DNA from 2 places in the Paraburkholderia sp. SIMBA_027 genome. Region 2 is predicted to be linked to the other one. Evidence: predicted binding sites of a transcription regulator. Region 2 holds the regulator's gene; the other holds the start of a gene.
The links. Region 2 encodes LexA, which represses DNA repair genes until DNA is damaged. Its sites were predicted from a motif close to ACTGTATNNNNATACAGT; they were not measured.
Positions count from the first base shown of each region.

Region 1 (7,224 bases), on a different contig from region 2:
AGTTTCCGTCGCATCTGATGGAGAATTGGGTGCTCGATCCCACGCTGCTGGCAACGCATGCGCGACACGTCGAAACAGGAGAAGCCATGCCGGATGCACTCGTTCGCAGTCTGCGCGCGGCGAGCTGCTTTAACGAAGGCTACGAACTCGTTCGCTACATTGCGTCCGCGCTGGCCGATATCGAATTGCATTCGCTCGCGGAATGCGCGGACCTCGATATCGAAACGTTCCAGTCGCGCTATTTCGAGCGGCTCGGCGTGATGCGCGAGGTCGACGTCAATCATCGGCTGCCCTGTTTCCGGCACGCGTTCGGCGGCAGCGAATATGCTGCGGGCTACTACAGTTATTTGTGGGCGCAGGTACTCGAAGCCGACGCGTTCGAGGCATTTGAAGAATCCGGCAACGCCTTCGATGCGCCGCTCGCCGCGCGATTGCACGATTGCCTGTTCGGCATCGGCAACTCGATGGACCCGGCCGCGGCCTATCAGGCATTCAGGCGTCGCGCGCCCGATCCGCTGGCGCTGGCGCGCAAACGGGGATTCGGCGCCGTAGGCGGCAGCGTGCCGGTTCCGGCCTGACGCCGCCGAAGCAGCGCTAACCCGCCACCTACGCTATACTCTCCCCCCATGGAAACCAAACCGCTTTCGCTCATGTTGCACGGTTGGTGGCGCGCCTGAATCCGGCGGCCCGTTTCCCCACGCATATCGCAAACGTGATGCCGCCAGTCCTGGCGGCATTGTTGTTTTAGCGCGCCGAAGACTGGTGGCTCGATTAATGTGAGACTCCAGTCCATGACACAAGCAAGCCGCCCCACCATCCTGACCGGCGACCGGACCACCGGCCAGCTGCATCTCGGCCACTACATCGGCTCCTTGCGCGCGCGCGTTCAGCTCCAGAACGAAGCGGACCAGTTCCTTCTGCTCGCCGACGTCCAGGCGCTCACCGACAACGTCGGCCGCCACCAGAAAGTCACCGAAAACGTCATCGAAGTCGCGCTCGACTATCTCGCCGCCGGCATCGATCCCGCGAAATCGACCATCCTGATTCAATCGCAGGTGCCCGAACTCGCGGAACTGTCCCAGTATCTGCTCAATCTCGTGACGGTCGCGCGCCTCGAACGCAATCCGACCATCAAGGAAGAAATTCGTCTGCGCGGATTCGAGCGCGATATTCCGGCGGGTTTCCTGACCTATCCGGTCAGTCAGGCGGCGGACATCACGGCGTTCAAGGCCACGCACGTGCCGGTCGGCGACGATCAGTTGCCGATGATCGAGCAGACCAACGAACTGGTGCGCCGTTTCAACAACACCGTCGATCGCGCCGTGCTGGTCGAATGCGAAGCGGTGCTGTCGAAAGTCACGCGCCTGCCCGGTATCGACGGCAAAGCCAAAATGAGCAAGTCGCTCGGCAATGCGATCACGCTGGGCGCGACGCCCGATGAAATCACGAAGGCGGTGAACAATATGTACACCGACCCGAACCATCTGCGCGTGAGCGATCCGGGCCGCGTGGAAGGCAACGTGGTGTTCTCGTTCCTCGATGCATTCGAACCCGATGTGGCGAAAGTGGATGAGCTCAAGGCGCATTATCAGCGCGGCGGCCTGGGCGACAGCGTCGTGAAGCGCGTGCTCAACGAGCGCCTGCAAACGCTGATCGAACCGATTCGCACGCGTCGTCGCGAGCTGGAAGAAGATCGCGGCGAAGTCCTCGAAATTCTGCGTCGCGGCACGATGCGCGCGCGCGAAGTGGCGGCGCAGACGCTGTCCGAAGTGAAGGGCGCGCTGGGTCTGAGCTATTTCCAGAACTGAGCATGACGTGCAGCGAGCGCCGCATGAAAAGCGGCGCTCGCTTTATCGTTTCTGCTTGCTCGTTTCAGGGACCGAACGGCAATTCGCCCTGAATAGCGCCGTTAATCGGGCTGTCCGCCGAGTAGCGTTCGAGCGCGCTCACGCGCACGCCAATCAGGCGGATGCGCCGATCGAGATCGATCCGTTTCAGACACGCGCCAACCGCGCGGCGAATGGCGGCGGTATCGCGCACGGCCATCGGCAGCGAAATATCGCGGGTGACGATTTTAAAGTCCGCGAATTTGATTTTCACGCCCACGGTGCGGCCGCAATACCCTTTGCGCTCCAGATCCTGCGCAACGCGTTCGCATAGCTGCGTGAGCGCGGGCGTGAGCACGGCACGGTCGCGCCCGACGTGCATGTCGCGCTCGAACGTGGTTTCGCGGCTCATCGATTTCGGTTCCGACGACACCACCACTTCGCGATCGTCCTCGCCATGCGACACGCGCGCGAGCCACGCCGCGTAGGTGCGGCCGAAATGTTCCTGCAAAAGCCCGAGATCCGCTTTCGCCAGATCGCCGATCGTGGCGAAACCCAGCTCCGCGAGCCGCTTGCTCGCGCGCGGCCCGATGCCATTCACTTTCTTCGCTTCGAGCGGCCAGATGCGCGCTTCGAGGTCCGCCATCGTGAGCAGCGTGAGGCCGTCCGGCTTGTCGAGTTCGGAGCCGATCTTGGCGAGCAGCTTGTTGGGCGCGATCGCGATCGAGCAGGTCAGGCCGGTTGCGTCGCGCACCGCGGCTTTAAGACGCGCGCCGATGTCGCGCGGCTCGCCTTCGACGTCGGTGAGATCGATATAGATTTCGTCGATACCGCGGTCTTCGATCTGCTCGGTGAAGGTGCGCACCGCGCTTTTGAACAGCCGCGAATAGTGGCGATAGGACTCGAAGTCGGTGGGCAGCAGAATGGCGTCGGGCGCGAGTTGCGCGGCCTTCATCATGCCCATTGCGGAAAACACGCCGAATTTGCGCGCTTCGTAGGTGGATGTGGTGACGACGCCGCGCCCCACGTAGTCACGCAGGCGCGCGAAGCGGCGCGTGCCGTCGGGCAGCGTCTCGGGCACGGCATTGCGCCCGCCGCCGATGACGACGGCCTTGCCGCGCAGTTCCGGATAGCGCAGCAATTCCACGGAAGCGTAGAACGCGTCCATGTCGAGGTGCGCGATGCGCCTTTCGTCTGGCATGCCTGGTGTGTGAGAAATGGCGTTCGAACAGTGAGGCCGCGAACGCAACGTGTTTCGAGCCAACGCCGCGCCGCGTCGGGCCGTGCGTTGCCCGTAACTGTACATTCATACAGTGTTTTTGTCACCTTGTTGGCGACTCCGCCAATGCAGCGGCAGCGCAGACAAACCGCGCGCAATGAGGTGGAGACGTCGCGACGCAGCCTGCCCGATATTCCTTTTATTCACCGCGCGTTTAATCACGCTCGCCGCTTTGCATTTCTCGCGCACCGGGTAAGCATTCGCTAACTCGTTCGTTGTGCTGCACCCATGGGCCTCCTATAACTACGCGCTGTCATGGCCGTCATTCAAGGGGATTCCATTGAGCACGCTCGATATTGATTCAACTGTGTCGTCGCCGATTCGTTCGGCCAGCGACGTTTCGCGCCTCATCAACACCAGCACCGCGCGCGCAAGTCATGCACGCGTGATCGTGCTGCTCGCGCTCGGCGGCGTATTTCTCGACGCTTACGATCTCACCACGCTGTCGTACGGCATTCAGGATGTCGTGCGCGAATTCAACCTGACGCCTTCGCTGACCGGCATCGTCACGTCGTCGATCATGATCGGGACCATACTGGGCAGTCTCGTCGGCGGCTGGTTTACCGATCGTATCGGCCGCTATCAGGTCTTCATGGCCGACATGCTCTTCTTCGTCGTCGCGGCGATCGCCGCCGGGCTCGCGCCCAACGTCTGGGTGCTGATCGCCGCGCGTTTCGTGATGGGTCTTGGCGTGGGTATCGATTTGCCCGTAGCGATGGCGTTTCTTTCCGAGTTTTCGAAATTCCAGGGCAGCGGCAATAAAGCTTCGCGGCTCGCCGCGTGGTGCCCGATGTGGTACGCGGCTTCATCGGTGTGCTTTCTGATCGTGTTCGGGCTGTATTTCTTTTTACCGCAGGAGCACGCGGGCTGGCTGTGGCGCGCCTCGCTGATCTTCGGCGCGGTGCCCGCGCTCATCATCATTGCCGTGCGCAGCCGCTTCATGAACGAGTCGCCGCTGTGGGCCGCGAATCAGGGCAAGCTCGACGACGCCGTGCGCATTCTGCGCGAGTCGTACGGCATTCACGCGCATAAGGCCGACGAAGCGCCGCCCGCGAATCCTCAGCCGCCCGTGAGTTTTCGCGTGCTGTTCCAGCGCCCGTATCTGGCGCGCACGATTGTCGCGAGCGTGATGAATCTGTGCATTCCGTTCGAGTACACGGCCATTGCGTTTTTCCTGCCGTCGATTCTTTCGCAGTTTCTCGGCGCGGGCGTGTTCGAAACCATTTCGGCTTCGCTCGCGCTCAATGTCTTGTTTGCGCTCACGGGCGGCTTGCTCGGCATGCGGCTCGCGCACACGCGGCCCTCGCGGCATGTTGCGCTCGCGGGTTTCGCGTTGCAGTTCGTCGCGCTCGTGGCGCTCGCGTTGCTCGGGCATCCGCAGACGGCGCTGGGCATCGGCATTGCACTGGCCATGCTCGGCGCGTGGCTGTTCGCGGAAGGTTTCGGCCCGGGCGCACAGATGATGATTTATCCGGCGCTTTCGTATCCGACGTCGATTCGCGGCACGGGGCTCGGTTTTGGCCGTGCGCTCACGGGGATCGGCAGCGCGGTGGCGCTGTTCGTGTTGCCGATCCTCAACGCAAAGCTCGGCACGGATATGTTCTGGGTCGTGGCGCTCGCGGCGGTCATTCCCATCGGCTTTCTAGCGCTCGTGAAGTACGAACCGACCGAGCACGATATCGACGATGAGACGGTGCTCGCGCGCGATCACGCGGAGCATGCCGAGCACGCGTAAGCACGTGCCGGGGCTAATGGAGCGCTCTGATAGCGTTCAGGTGCTCACGCGCACCCGAGCCGCGATTGTCGTTGCCGAAGTTGATTGCGTCGTCATCACGCACAAGCGTATCGATCGCCGCCATAGCGCCTGGATTTGCCGCTATCGCAGCCACGCCGTCGCGGCGATCACATTAAAAACCGATCGATGATTCAACAACCATAACGTTATTCGAATTGCTTGGTTAAGCGCGGCGCGATGGGCGGGTAACCTCCTGAGCGTCGGCTGCACGAAAGCCGCAGGCGTATTGACGAATTGAATGACTCAGGTAAGCGAACGGAGTGGTGTATGTCGCAGGGAACAGCCGCAGCAGACCGCTGGTCGGGGCGGCCGAAACAATACGGCGCGAAGCAGCAAAGCCCGGCGCGCCGCTATGGCGGTATCGCAGCAGTCCTGCTGCTGCACGTCGTGCTGATCTGGGCGCTGCTCAACGGTCTCGCCACGAAGGTGGTGCAGATCGTCCAGAAGCCGGTGGAGACGCGCATCATCATGCCGGTCAAGCCGCCGACGCCCGCGCCCACGCCGCCCGCGCAACCGGTCGTCAAGCAGCCGCCGCCGAAGATCAAGCGTCCGCCGCCGTTCGTGCCGCCGCCCGAGGTGCACGTGGCCGCACCGCCCGCGCCGACCATCGAGCATCAGGCCGCGCCTGCGCCGACGGCGGTGATTCCGGCGCCCACGCCGCCCGCGCCGGTCGCGCCGCCCGCACCGCCCAAACCGGTGAGTCATGAAGCGGGCGTGGTGTGTCCGAACTCGGACAAGGTGCGCGCCAGCATGACGTATCCGGAGGAAGCGCAGGAGAACAACATCACGGGCGACGTGCTGATTTCGTTCGTGGTCGATCCGCAAGGTCACGTGACCGACGAGAAAGTCGAAAAGTCGGCGGACCCGTTGCTCGATCGCGCGGCGTTCAATGCGGTCAAGCGGTTCAACTGCATTTCGCAAGGTCAGCCGGTGCGCGTGCAGGTGCCGTTCTCGTTCAATCTGAACTGAATTTACGGTGGGCTGGCGAGAAAGATTCAGGCGCGTTCAAGACGATCGCGCCACGCCGGCCTCCGCTGTCTTTAATGTTGGAGTCCTGATGAACAAGCAATCGAAGTTTGCCGCGCGTGCGGCCCTGTCCGTCGTCGCCGTGGCGGCGGCGATTCCCGTCACCGCGTGGGCGCAGGCCGCCGGCGTGGAGACCGCGAACCCCTATGGCCTCGACGCGCTGTGGAAGAACGGCGACTTCGTCGCGCGTTTCGTGCTGCTCGTGCTGGTCGCCATGTCGATGGGTAGCTGGTACATCATGGTCACCAAGTTCGTCGAACAGGCGCGCGCCAATCGCCGCGCGAAGTCGGCGGATCAGCAGCTCTGGGAAGCGCCGTCGCTCGCGGCAGGCGCGGCGCAACTCGACGAACGCTCGCCGTTTCGCTTCATCGCCGAAACCGGCATCGACGCCGCCGAGCATCACGACGAAGTTCTGCTCGAAGAGGTGGATCGCAATACGTGGATTCAGGTGAGCATCGACCGCTCGATCAACAACGTCGGCAATCGCCTGCAGGACGGTCTCGCGTTTCTCGCGACGGTCGGTTCGACCGCGCCGTTCGTCGGCCTGTTCGGCACCGTGTGGGGCATTTATCACGCGCTCACGGCGATCGGCATCGCGGGTCAGGCCTCGATCGACAAAGTGGCGGGTCCGGTGGGCGAGGCGCTCATCATGACCGCCATCGGCCTCGCGGTCGCCGTGCCGGCCGTGCTCGGCTACAACTTCCTCGTGCGCCGCAACAAGTCGCTGATGGAGCGCGTGCGCACGTTCGGCGCGCAACTGCATACGGTGCTGCTGTCGGGCCGCAAGCGCAACGTGCGCGCCGTCGCCAACGCGGGCTGAGCGCGCGAAGAGAGTCATCATGGCCATGAACGTAGCTCAGGACGGCGGCGAAGACGAGGTGATCGCCACCATCAACACGACGCCGCTCGTCGACGTCATGCTGGTCCTGCTGATCATCTTTCTCATCACGATTCCGGTGGTCACGCATACGGTGCCCGTGCAATTGCCGAAGGAAACCGTGAGTCCGCTGCAGACTAAACCGGACGCGATTGAAATTGCCGTCGACAAGGACGGCAACGTGTTCTGGAACGAGCGGCGTATCGATTCGCCCACGCTGCTCGCGCAACTGAAGACGGTCTCGCAGCGCGATCCGCAGCCCGAAGTGCATGTGCGCGGCGATCAGTCCACGCGCTACGAGTTCATCGGCCGCGTGGTGACCGATTGCGAGCGCGCGGGTATCACGAAGGTGTCGTTCATCACGCAGCCGCCCGCGCGCGGCGGTTGAGCGCGAGCGAAGGAAACAGATATGGGAATGCAG
Region 1 is NZ_JAWRWY010000004.1:275,592-282,815, reverse strand. It holds gene SB764_RS09320 (M3 family metallopeptidase) at 1-578, shown strand, start outside; gene trpS (tryptophan--tRNA ligase) at 792-1,808, shown strand; gene dinB (DNA polymerase IV) at 1,873-3,027, opposite strand; gene SB764_RS09305 (MFS transporter) at 3,386-4,840, shown strand; gene SB764_RS09300 (hypothetical protein) at 4,857-5,030, shown strand; gene SB764_RS09295 (energy transducer TonB) at 5,168-5,869, shown strand; gene SB764_RS09290 (MotA/TolQ/ExbB proton channel family protein) at 5,958-6,746, shown strand; gene SB764_RS09285 (ExbD/TolR family protein) at 6,766-7,191, shown strand; gene SB764_RS09280 (ExbD/TolR family protein) at 7,213-7,224, shown strand, end outside.
Region 1: dinB (DNA polymerase IV) is a predicted target of LexA. The motif match lies at 3,124-3,141, and genes of this name have one in related genera.

Region 2 (7,224 bases):
TGTTCCCGCACATCGGCCCCGATGTGACGAGCAGCCTCGGCTGGATCGTCGCCTTCGCGGTGGCGGGCATGCTGTTCGTGATCCCGACCGCGGGCGAAGTGCCGATCATTCAGGCGATGCTCGCGCTCGGCATGGGCGTGGGCCCGGCCGGCGCGTTGCTGATGACGCTGCCGCCCGTGAGCGTGCCGTCGTTCGCGATGCTGGCGCGCTCGTTCCGGCCGCGCGTGCTCGTTTTGGTTGGCACGGTGGTCGTGCTGTTCGGCATCGTGGCGGGGCTGGCGACGGTGGCGCTCGGTTTCTGACGTCGCGGCGTCGCGCCGTATCGACGCCATATCGACGCCATGTTCGAAGAATCGGGGTCAATTGAAGCCAAAACGTCGCGGGCGCAATGCTACGATGGCGTCATAAGGATCAGGCATCAACGACGGACGGCGGCGGCGCCGTCCGCACAGACGAGGGCTTTGGCCCGGGAACCGGCATGGCACAGCAAAAAACCAATCCCAAACTCGAACAGGCGCTGACGCGCGGCGACCTCGCGATCCGACAGGCCAATTCGGCCCGCGCGACGGCGGTGTTGCGCGCGCTCGGCAAGATGATCATCGAGGCGTCGGCGACCATCGGGGTCGAGGCGAACGTCGCGATTCCCGATGGCGATCGCATCTACGATCCCGCCGACGGCCTTTGGCCGCAGCAGTTGCTGATCTCGCTCGACGGCCCGGTCGAGGACGCCGATCCCGAGGAAATCCGCACCGTGCGCCTGCTCGCGCAGACGCAGGGGACGATGTTCCGCGTGGAATGGCATCGCGCCGACGGCAAGATCGGGCGTCAGGAAGGCGGCCCGTTCGCGACGGTCGCGTTTATTTCGGACGTCGACATTCCCTGGGGCGACGACGAAGACTGACGCCGCGCGTCCTAGCGCATCATGCGCCGGCGGAACAGGATCGACGCGATCCCGAATGGCACCAGCACGTAGAACACAAGCACGGCCAGATGCAGCGCCGCGTGCTCGACGGGACGCCCGAGCATGGCCGGGCGGATCAGTTCGACGGCGTGCGCGAGCGGCAGCATCAGCGTGATGTGCTGCGCCGCCGCAGGCAGTTGCGCGATCGGGAAGAACACGCCCGAGAGCAGCAGCATCGGCGTGAGCACCAGCGTCTGATAGAACATGAAGAAGTCGTAGGACGGCGCGAGCGCGGTGACGATCATCGCGCAACTCGCGAACGCGAGGCCTGCGAGCGCGATCACGGGTAGCGCGAGCAGCATCGACGGAAAGCTCGCATAGCCGAGCGCGCCCGCCACGATCATGATGGCCGCGCCCGAGAGCATCGACTTGCTGGCGGCCCACATCACTTCGCCGAGCACCACGTCGCCGAGCGACAGCGGCGTGTGCATGATCGCCTCCCACGTGCGCTGCACGTGCATGCGCGAAAAGCCCGAATACATCGATTCGAAGCTCGCCGACATCATCACCGACGACGACACCGTGCCCGCCGCGAGAAAGGCGATGTACGAGACGCCGTCGACGTGACCGACCATCAGCCCGAGCCCGAAGCCCAGACCGAACAGATAGATCATCGGATCGGCGAGATTGCCGAACATCGACGCGAGCGCGAGCTTGCGCCACACGAGATAGTTGCGCCGCCACACGGCGATCCAGTGCGTCGCGTTCGAGGGCAGCGCCGCGCGCGGCTCGCGCAGGGGCGGCTGGGCGCGGTCCGTGTCGGGCGGAGTGTGAGTGCGTGTCTGCATGGTGTCGGTCGTGGGCGGCTCAGTCCTGCATCTCGCGGCCCGTGAGCCGCAGGAAAACGTCTTCGAGATTCGCGGGCCGGTGCAGATAGCGCAGGTCCGAGCGGGGACGCAGCTGCGCATGCACGGGCGCCGGGTCGTCGACGTAGCAGAACAGCGTTTCGCCGCTGATTTCGGTGCGCTTGGCGTAAGGCGCAAGCTCGTCGCGCAGCGCGGCCGGTTCCGGTCCGTAGACCTCGATCACGTCGCAGCCGATTTCGGTTTCGATCAGCGCTTTCGGCGCGCCCTCGGCGATCTTGCGGCCTTCCTCGATCACGCAGACGCGATTGCACAATCGTTCGGCCTCCTCCATGAAATGCGTCGTGAGGAGAATGGTCTTGCCGCGCGCGAGCAGCGAACGCAGCCGCTCCCAGATCAGATGACGCGCCTGCGGGTCGAGGCCCGTGGTGGGTTCGTCCATCACGAGCACGTCGGGATCGTTGACGAGCGCGCGCGCGAGCGTAAGCCGCCGCCGCATGCCGCCGGACAGTTCGCCCACGCGCGCGTCGGCCTTGCTTTCGAGCCGAGCGAATTCGAGCAGCGGCGCAACGAGATCCTGAGTCTGCCGCGCGGAGAGCCCGAAGTAACGGCCGAACACGAGCAGGTTTTCGCGCACGGTGAAATCGGGATCGAGATTGTCGAATTGCGGCACCACGCCGACGCGGGCGCGCGCATGACGGGCGCGCGCGGGGACGGGTTCGCCGCACAGGCTGATGCGGCCCGCATCGGGCGAGACGATGCCAAGCAGCATGCGCAGCGTCGTGGTCTTGCCCGCGCCGTTCGGACCCAGCAGTCCGAAACATTCGCCGGGGACGACGTCGAACGACAGACCGTTGACGACCGTCCTGTCTCCATAGTGTTTGATGACCTGCTCGAATTCGATGGCGGGCATGGTTGAGCGATGTCGGTGAGCGCGCAGGTGGTGCACGCGCAAGGCGGCCTATTCTAGAGCATTGCGGCGCGCGAGGTTGGTGCATGCCGATCGCGCGCGCGAGCGCGATGGCTCACACGGAAGCCTCGGCGCGCGCCTGGTGTGCACATGCAGGCGCAGGTGCGCATGCCGCGTCAATCGCTGACGCGGCAATCATTGTCCTTGTGCGCAAATCCAGTGCCGGCGGGTGTTGCGCGCGGTTTGAGAGCTGCCGCGCACCTGGCGTTTTCCAGCCCTTGCATGTGCAATTGCGGCGCACCATGATGCAGGTACGACCTGCGTTTTCGCGTGGGTGTTGGGGGAAATGATCATGGCGAGCTACAAGAAAATCCTGCTCTGTTACGACGGCTCGCGCGAAGGCCGCAAGGCGCTGCGTTGCGGGGCCGATCTGGCCTTGGATCTGCACGCCGAGACGCATCTGCTCTCGGTCGTGGACATGCGCTCGACCATCGCCCAGAGCGCCGGCCTGCTGACCGATGTGGCGTGCGGCCGCTTCGAGGAAACGGCGCGCGAGATTCTGCAGGAGGGCGTCGACTGGCTCACCGAACGCGGCGTGCGCGCGCAGGGCCACTTCGCGTTCGGTCATCCGATCGACGAAATCGCGAATCTCGCCAACGAACTGCAGGCCGATCTCGTAGTGGTGGGGCATCGCTGCCGCACAGGTCTGTCGCGCTGGTGGATGGGCGCGGGCAATACGCCGCTGCTCGATCGTGTGTCGTGCAGCATTCTCGTGGCGTGTTCGTCGCCTGCTGAAGACAAGCAGCAAGCGGCCGCGTAGGGCGCGTGCGCGGGGCTGGCATGCGTTTAACGTCTTGCCGGCCCGCCGCGCAATGATTGCCGCCTTGATGCAGACGATCAGCCATTCGCGCCCGATCAGTTCGGCGTGTTCGCGCCGCTGCCCGAATCGGGTTCGTTCAATTCCACCGCCGCGAGCTTCCACGAGAACAGGCCGTGCCGCTCCAGGATGGCGGCATAGCGCTCGCTGTGCGCGCTGCGCTGCCATGTGACCGCGAACTCATTGATGCTGCGATAACCCGCCGTGGCTTGCGATCGGGGTTGCGCTTGAGCGGGCTCGGCCAGTGCGCCGGGGTTGGCGGGCGCTTCGGCTGACGCGCCACTTGGCGGCGCGGATGGCGGCGCGTTTTCTGCGGGCGGAGCCGGCGGCGGCGCGGCGGGTTGTTCGCCGGGCTTGCCGGTGGGCGGCATACCGTTGAGCAGCGCGGCGACGCCTTCAGGCGTGGCGTAGGCGTCGACGAGCGGGCCGATCAGCGCCGAGCCGATCACCGCGCCAAACAGCAGTAACGGATTGCTGCTGTGCTCGGCCTGAATGCGCCGTTGCAGCATTTCCCCGGCCTGTTGCTTGAGACTCGCGCGCAACGCGGGGTAATCGACGTATTCGCTCAGCGAGGCCGCGTCGCGTGCGTCGGCGGCCTGTTTGAGATGATTCAGCGCGATGTACGGCGAGGCGTAGCCGTAACCGAGCGCGGCCACCACGGCCACCGCCGCAACGGCGATGGCGACGGGCTTCTTCCAGTTCGAGGACTTGCCGGCGCGAGAGCGAGAAAGCTTGGGTGTATCGATATCGGTCATCGGAGAGCAGGCGCGCTGCGCGAGCAGCGCAAGGGTTCAGATAGCGGTTCAGTAGGAGTAGTTGAGTCGGCGATTCAATCACAGTGTTGACCACACGTGCGCCAAAACGATCCCTACACCCGCAAGAACCTCCGCCGACACGCTATTTCCCACCTTCCGATTTCACACCTTACTTCGCGAGCGCCGCCGCCAGATCGCTTTGCTGTTCGGCGATGCAGCGGTCGATGGCACGGCACACCGCGTCCATCGTGCCGACCATGATGAGACGCGACTGACCGTGATACACGCGCACCGGCGCGCGGCGGTCCGGCTGTTCCGTATTCAGCGTGCTGTTCAGCGACACGCGGGCGAAGGCCGGTTGCGCCGACGGCAGCGGCGGCAGTTCCGGCGTTTCCAGCTTCTCGAAAAGCGAGCCATTGAGCGCGGCGGCTGAGGCGCGCGCTTCACGCATTGCGCACGAGGCGATTCCGCGCAGATGGCGCAGACGGCCGAATTGACGGAAGGGCAACAGGCGGGCAAGGCGTTCCATGACTCTCTCCAGAGAAGTGCGCCACGAGGCGCAAAACCAGCGCTGACAGGCGCGGATGGATTCTTAGAATTCGGTGGGCCGGATCAGACCGACGGCAATGCCTTCGAGCGCGAAGTCGGCGCTGCCGGCCTGCACGAAGATGTTGTCGTAGTCGGGGTTCTCCGCGATCAGTTCGATGCCGTTGGGCTGGCGCTTCAGACGCTTCACGGTGACGTCGTCGCCCAGACGCGCCACGATGATCTGGCCGTCTTTCGCTTCGGCCTTCTTCTGCACGGCGAGCAGGTCGCCGTCGAGGATGCCGGCGTCGCGCATCGACAGCCCGCGCACCTTCAACAGATAGTCGGGGCGGCTGGAGAACAGCGCCGGGTCGCAGGCGTAGTTCTGCGAGATATGTTCTTGCGCGAGGATCGGGCTGCCTGCCGCGACGCGCCCGACCAGCGGCAGCGAGAGCTGCATGATGCTGGCGTGCGGCAGCGTGAACTGGTGCGGCAGGTCGTCGGGGCCGGGCATCAGACGGATGCCGCGCGAGGCGCCCGCCGCAAGCTCGATCACACCCTTGCGGGCCAGCGCGCGCAAATGCTCTTCCGCCGAGTTGGCCGAGCTGAAGCCCAGTTCGGCAGCGATCTCGGCGCGCGTGGGCGGAAAGCCGGTGCGCTCGATCGCGCGGCGGATCAGATCGAAAACCTGCTGCTGTCGTGCGGTGAGTTTGGTCATGTCGACACTGTATGTTTGAACAGGTAACTGTATTTTTATACAGTATTCGCCGCTTTTCAAGTGTTACTTGAACTTTGTCGTTTGGGTGCCGCCACAGCAGCGTTTCCCGGCGATCTGACGGACGAAAACACGCTCCAACGTCCGATTCCTCCGCCCTTACCACTTTTGCGTATTAAAGAATGAAAAAACATCATTTTTAATAATGTAAGCGGATCGCTAGACTGGCCTTCATCGATCGCAAGCACCACACGACAAAACGGAGAAAGTGGATGAATCAAGGCAATACGGGGCGCGCAGGCTGGCTGACTTCGCTGGCTGCAAAACTGGTCATCGGCATCGCACCGCTCGTCGGCATGGTGGCGATGGCGCCGGCTGCGCACGCGGATACCTCGCTGCTGAACGTGTCGTACGACCCGACGCGCGAGCTGTATCAGGAGATCAACGAAGCCTTCATCAAGCAGTGGAAGGCGAAGACGGGCGAAACGCTCACCATCAAGCAGTCGCACGGCGGCTCGGGCGCACAGGCGCGCTCGGTGCTCGACGGCCTGCAGGCGGACGTGGTGACGCTGGCGCTGGCCTGGGACATCGACGCGCTCGCCAACAAGGGCATCGTCGCGAAGGACTGGCAAAAGCGCCTGCCCGACAACGCCTCGCCGTACACCTCGACCATCGTGTTTCTGGTGCGCAAGGGCAATCCCAAGCACATCAAGGACTGGGACGATCTGACGAAGCCGGGCGTGTCGATCGTCACGCCGAATCCGAAGACCTCGGGCGGCGCGCGCTGGAACTACCTCGCGGCCTGGGCGTACGCCGAACATCAGCCGGGCGGCAACGACCAGAAGGCCAAGGAGTTCGTGACGAAGCTCTACAAGAATGCGGGCGTGCTCGATTCGGGCGCGCGCGGCGCGACCACGAGCTTCGTGCAGCGCGGCATCGGCGACGTGCTGATCGCCTGGGAAAACGAGGCCTTCCTGTCGCTGAAGGAATTCGGTCCGGACAAGTTCGAGATCGTGGTGCCGTCGGTGAGCATTCTGGCCGAGCCGCCGGTTGCCGTGGTCGACAAGGTCGTCGACAAGAAGGGCACGCGCAAGCAGGCCGAGGCGTATCTGCAGTTCCTCTATAGCGAGGAAGGTCAGGAGATCGCCGCGAAGAACTTCTACCGTCCGCGTTCGGACAAGGTGCCGGCGGCGCTGACGGCGAAGTTCCCGAAGCTGAAGCTCTACACGGTGGACGACACCTTCGGCGGCTGGGCCAACGCACAGAAGACGCATTTCGCGGATGGCGGCGTGTTCGACTCGATCTACCAGCCGCAATAAGCGCAGTCGCGGTTGTGCAGTAGCAGTATCGACGTAACGATAAAAACAAGGCGCGCCCTATGAGGCGCGCCTTTCGGCGCAACAGACGCGCAACCCATGTGAAGAGATCCAGCATGACGACGTTCCGATTACGCAAGCCAGGCGCGCTGCCGGGATTCGGCGTGACGCTCGGCATCACCGTGGCTTATCTGAGCCTCGTGGTGCTGATTCCGCTCGCGGCCACCTTTCTCAAGACCGCCACGCTCGACTGGGCGCAATTCGTGCGCGCCGTGTGGTCGCCGCGCGTGATCGCGTCGTACCGCCTGACGTTTACCGCCGCGCTCGGCGGCGCGCTCATCAACGCGGTGTTCGGCTTTCTG
Region 2 is NZ_JAWRWY010000019.1:88,833-96,056, forward strand. It holds gene SB764_RS30590 (permease) at 1-302, shown strand, start outside; gene SB764_RS30595 (hypothetical protein) at 479-901, shown strand; gene SB764_RS30600 (ABC transporter permease) at 913-1,749, opposite strand; gene nodI (nodulation factor ABC transporter ATP-binding protein NodI) at 1,769-2,677, opposite strand; gene SB764_RS30610 (universal stress protein) at 3,027-3,494, shown strand; gene SB764_RS30615 (DUF2939 domain-containing protein) at 3,590-4,306, opposite strand; gene SB764_RS30620 (hypothetical protein) at 4,476-4,835, opposite strand; gene lexA (transcriptional repressor LexA) at 4,899-5,549, opposite strand; gene SB764_RS30630 (sulfate ABC transporter substrate-binding protein) at 5,819-6,865, shown strand; gene cysT (sulfate ABC transporter permease subunit CysT) at 6,979-7,224, shown strand, end outside.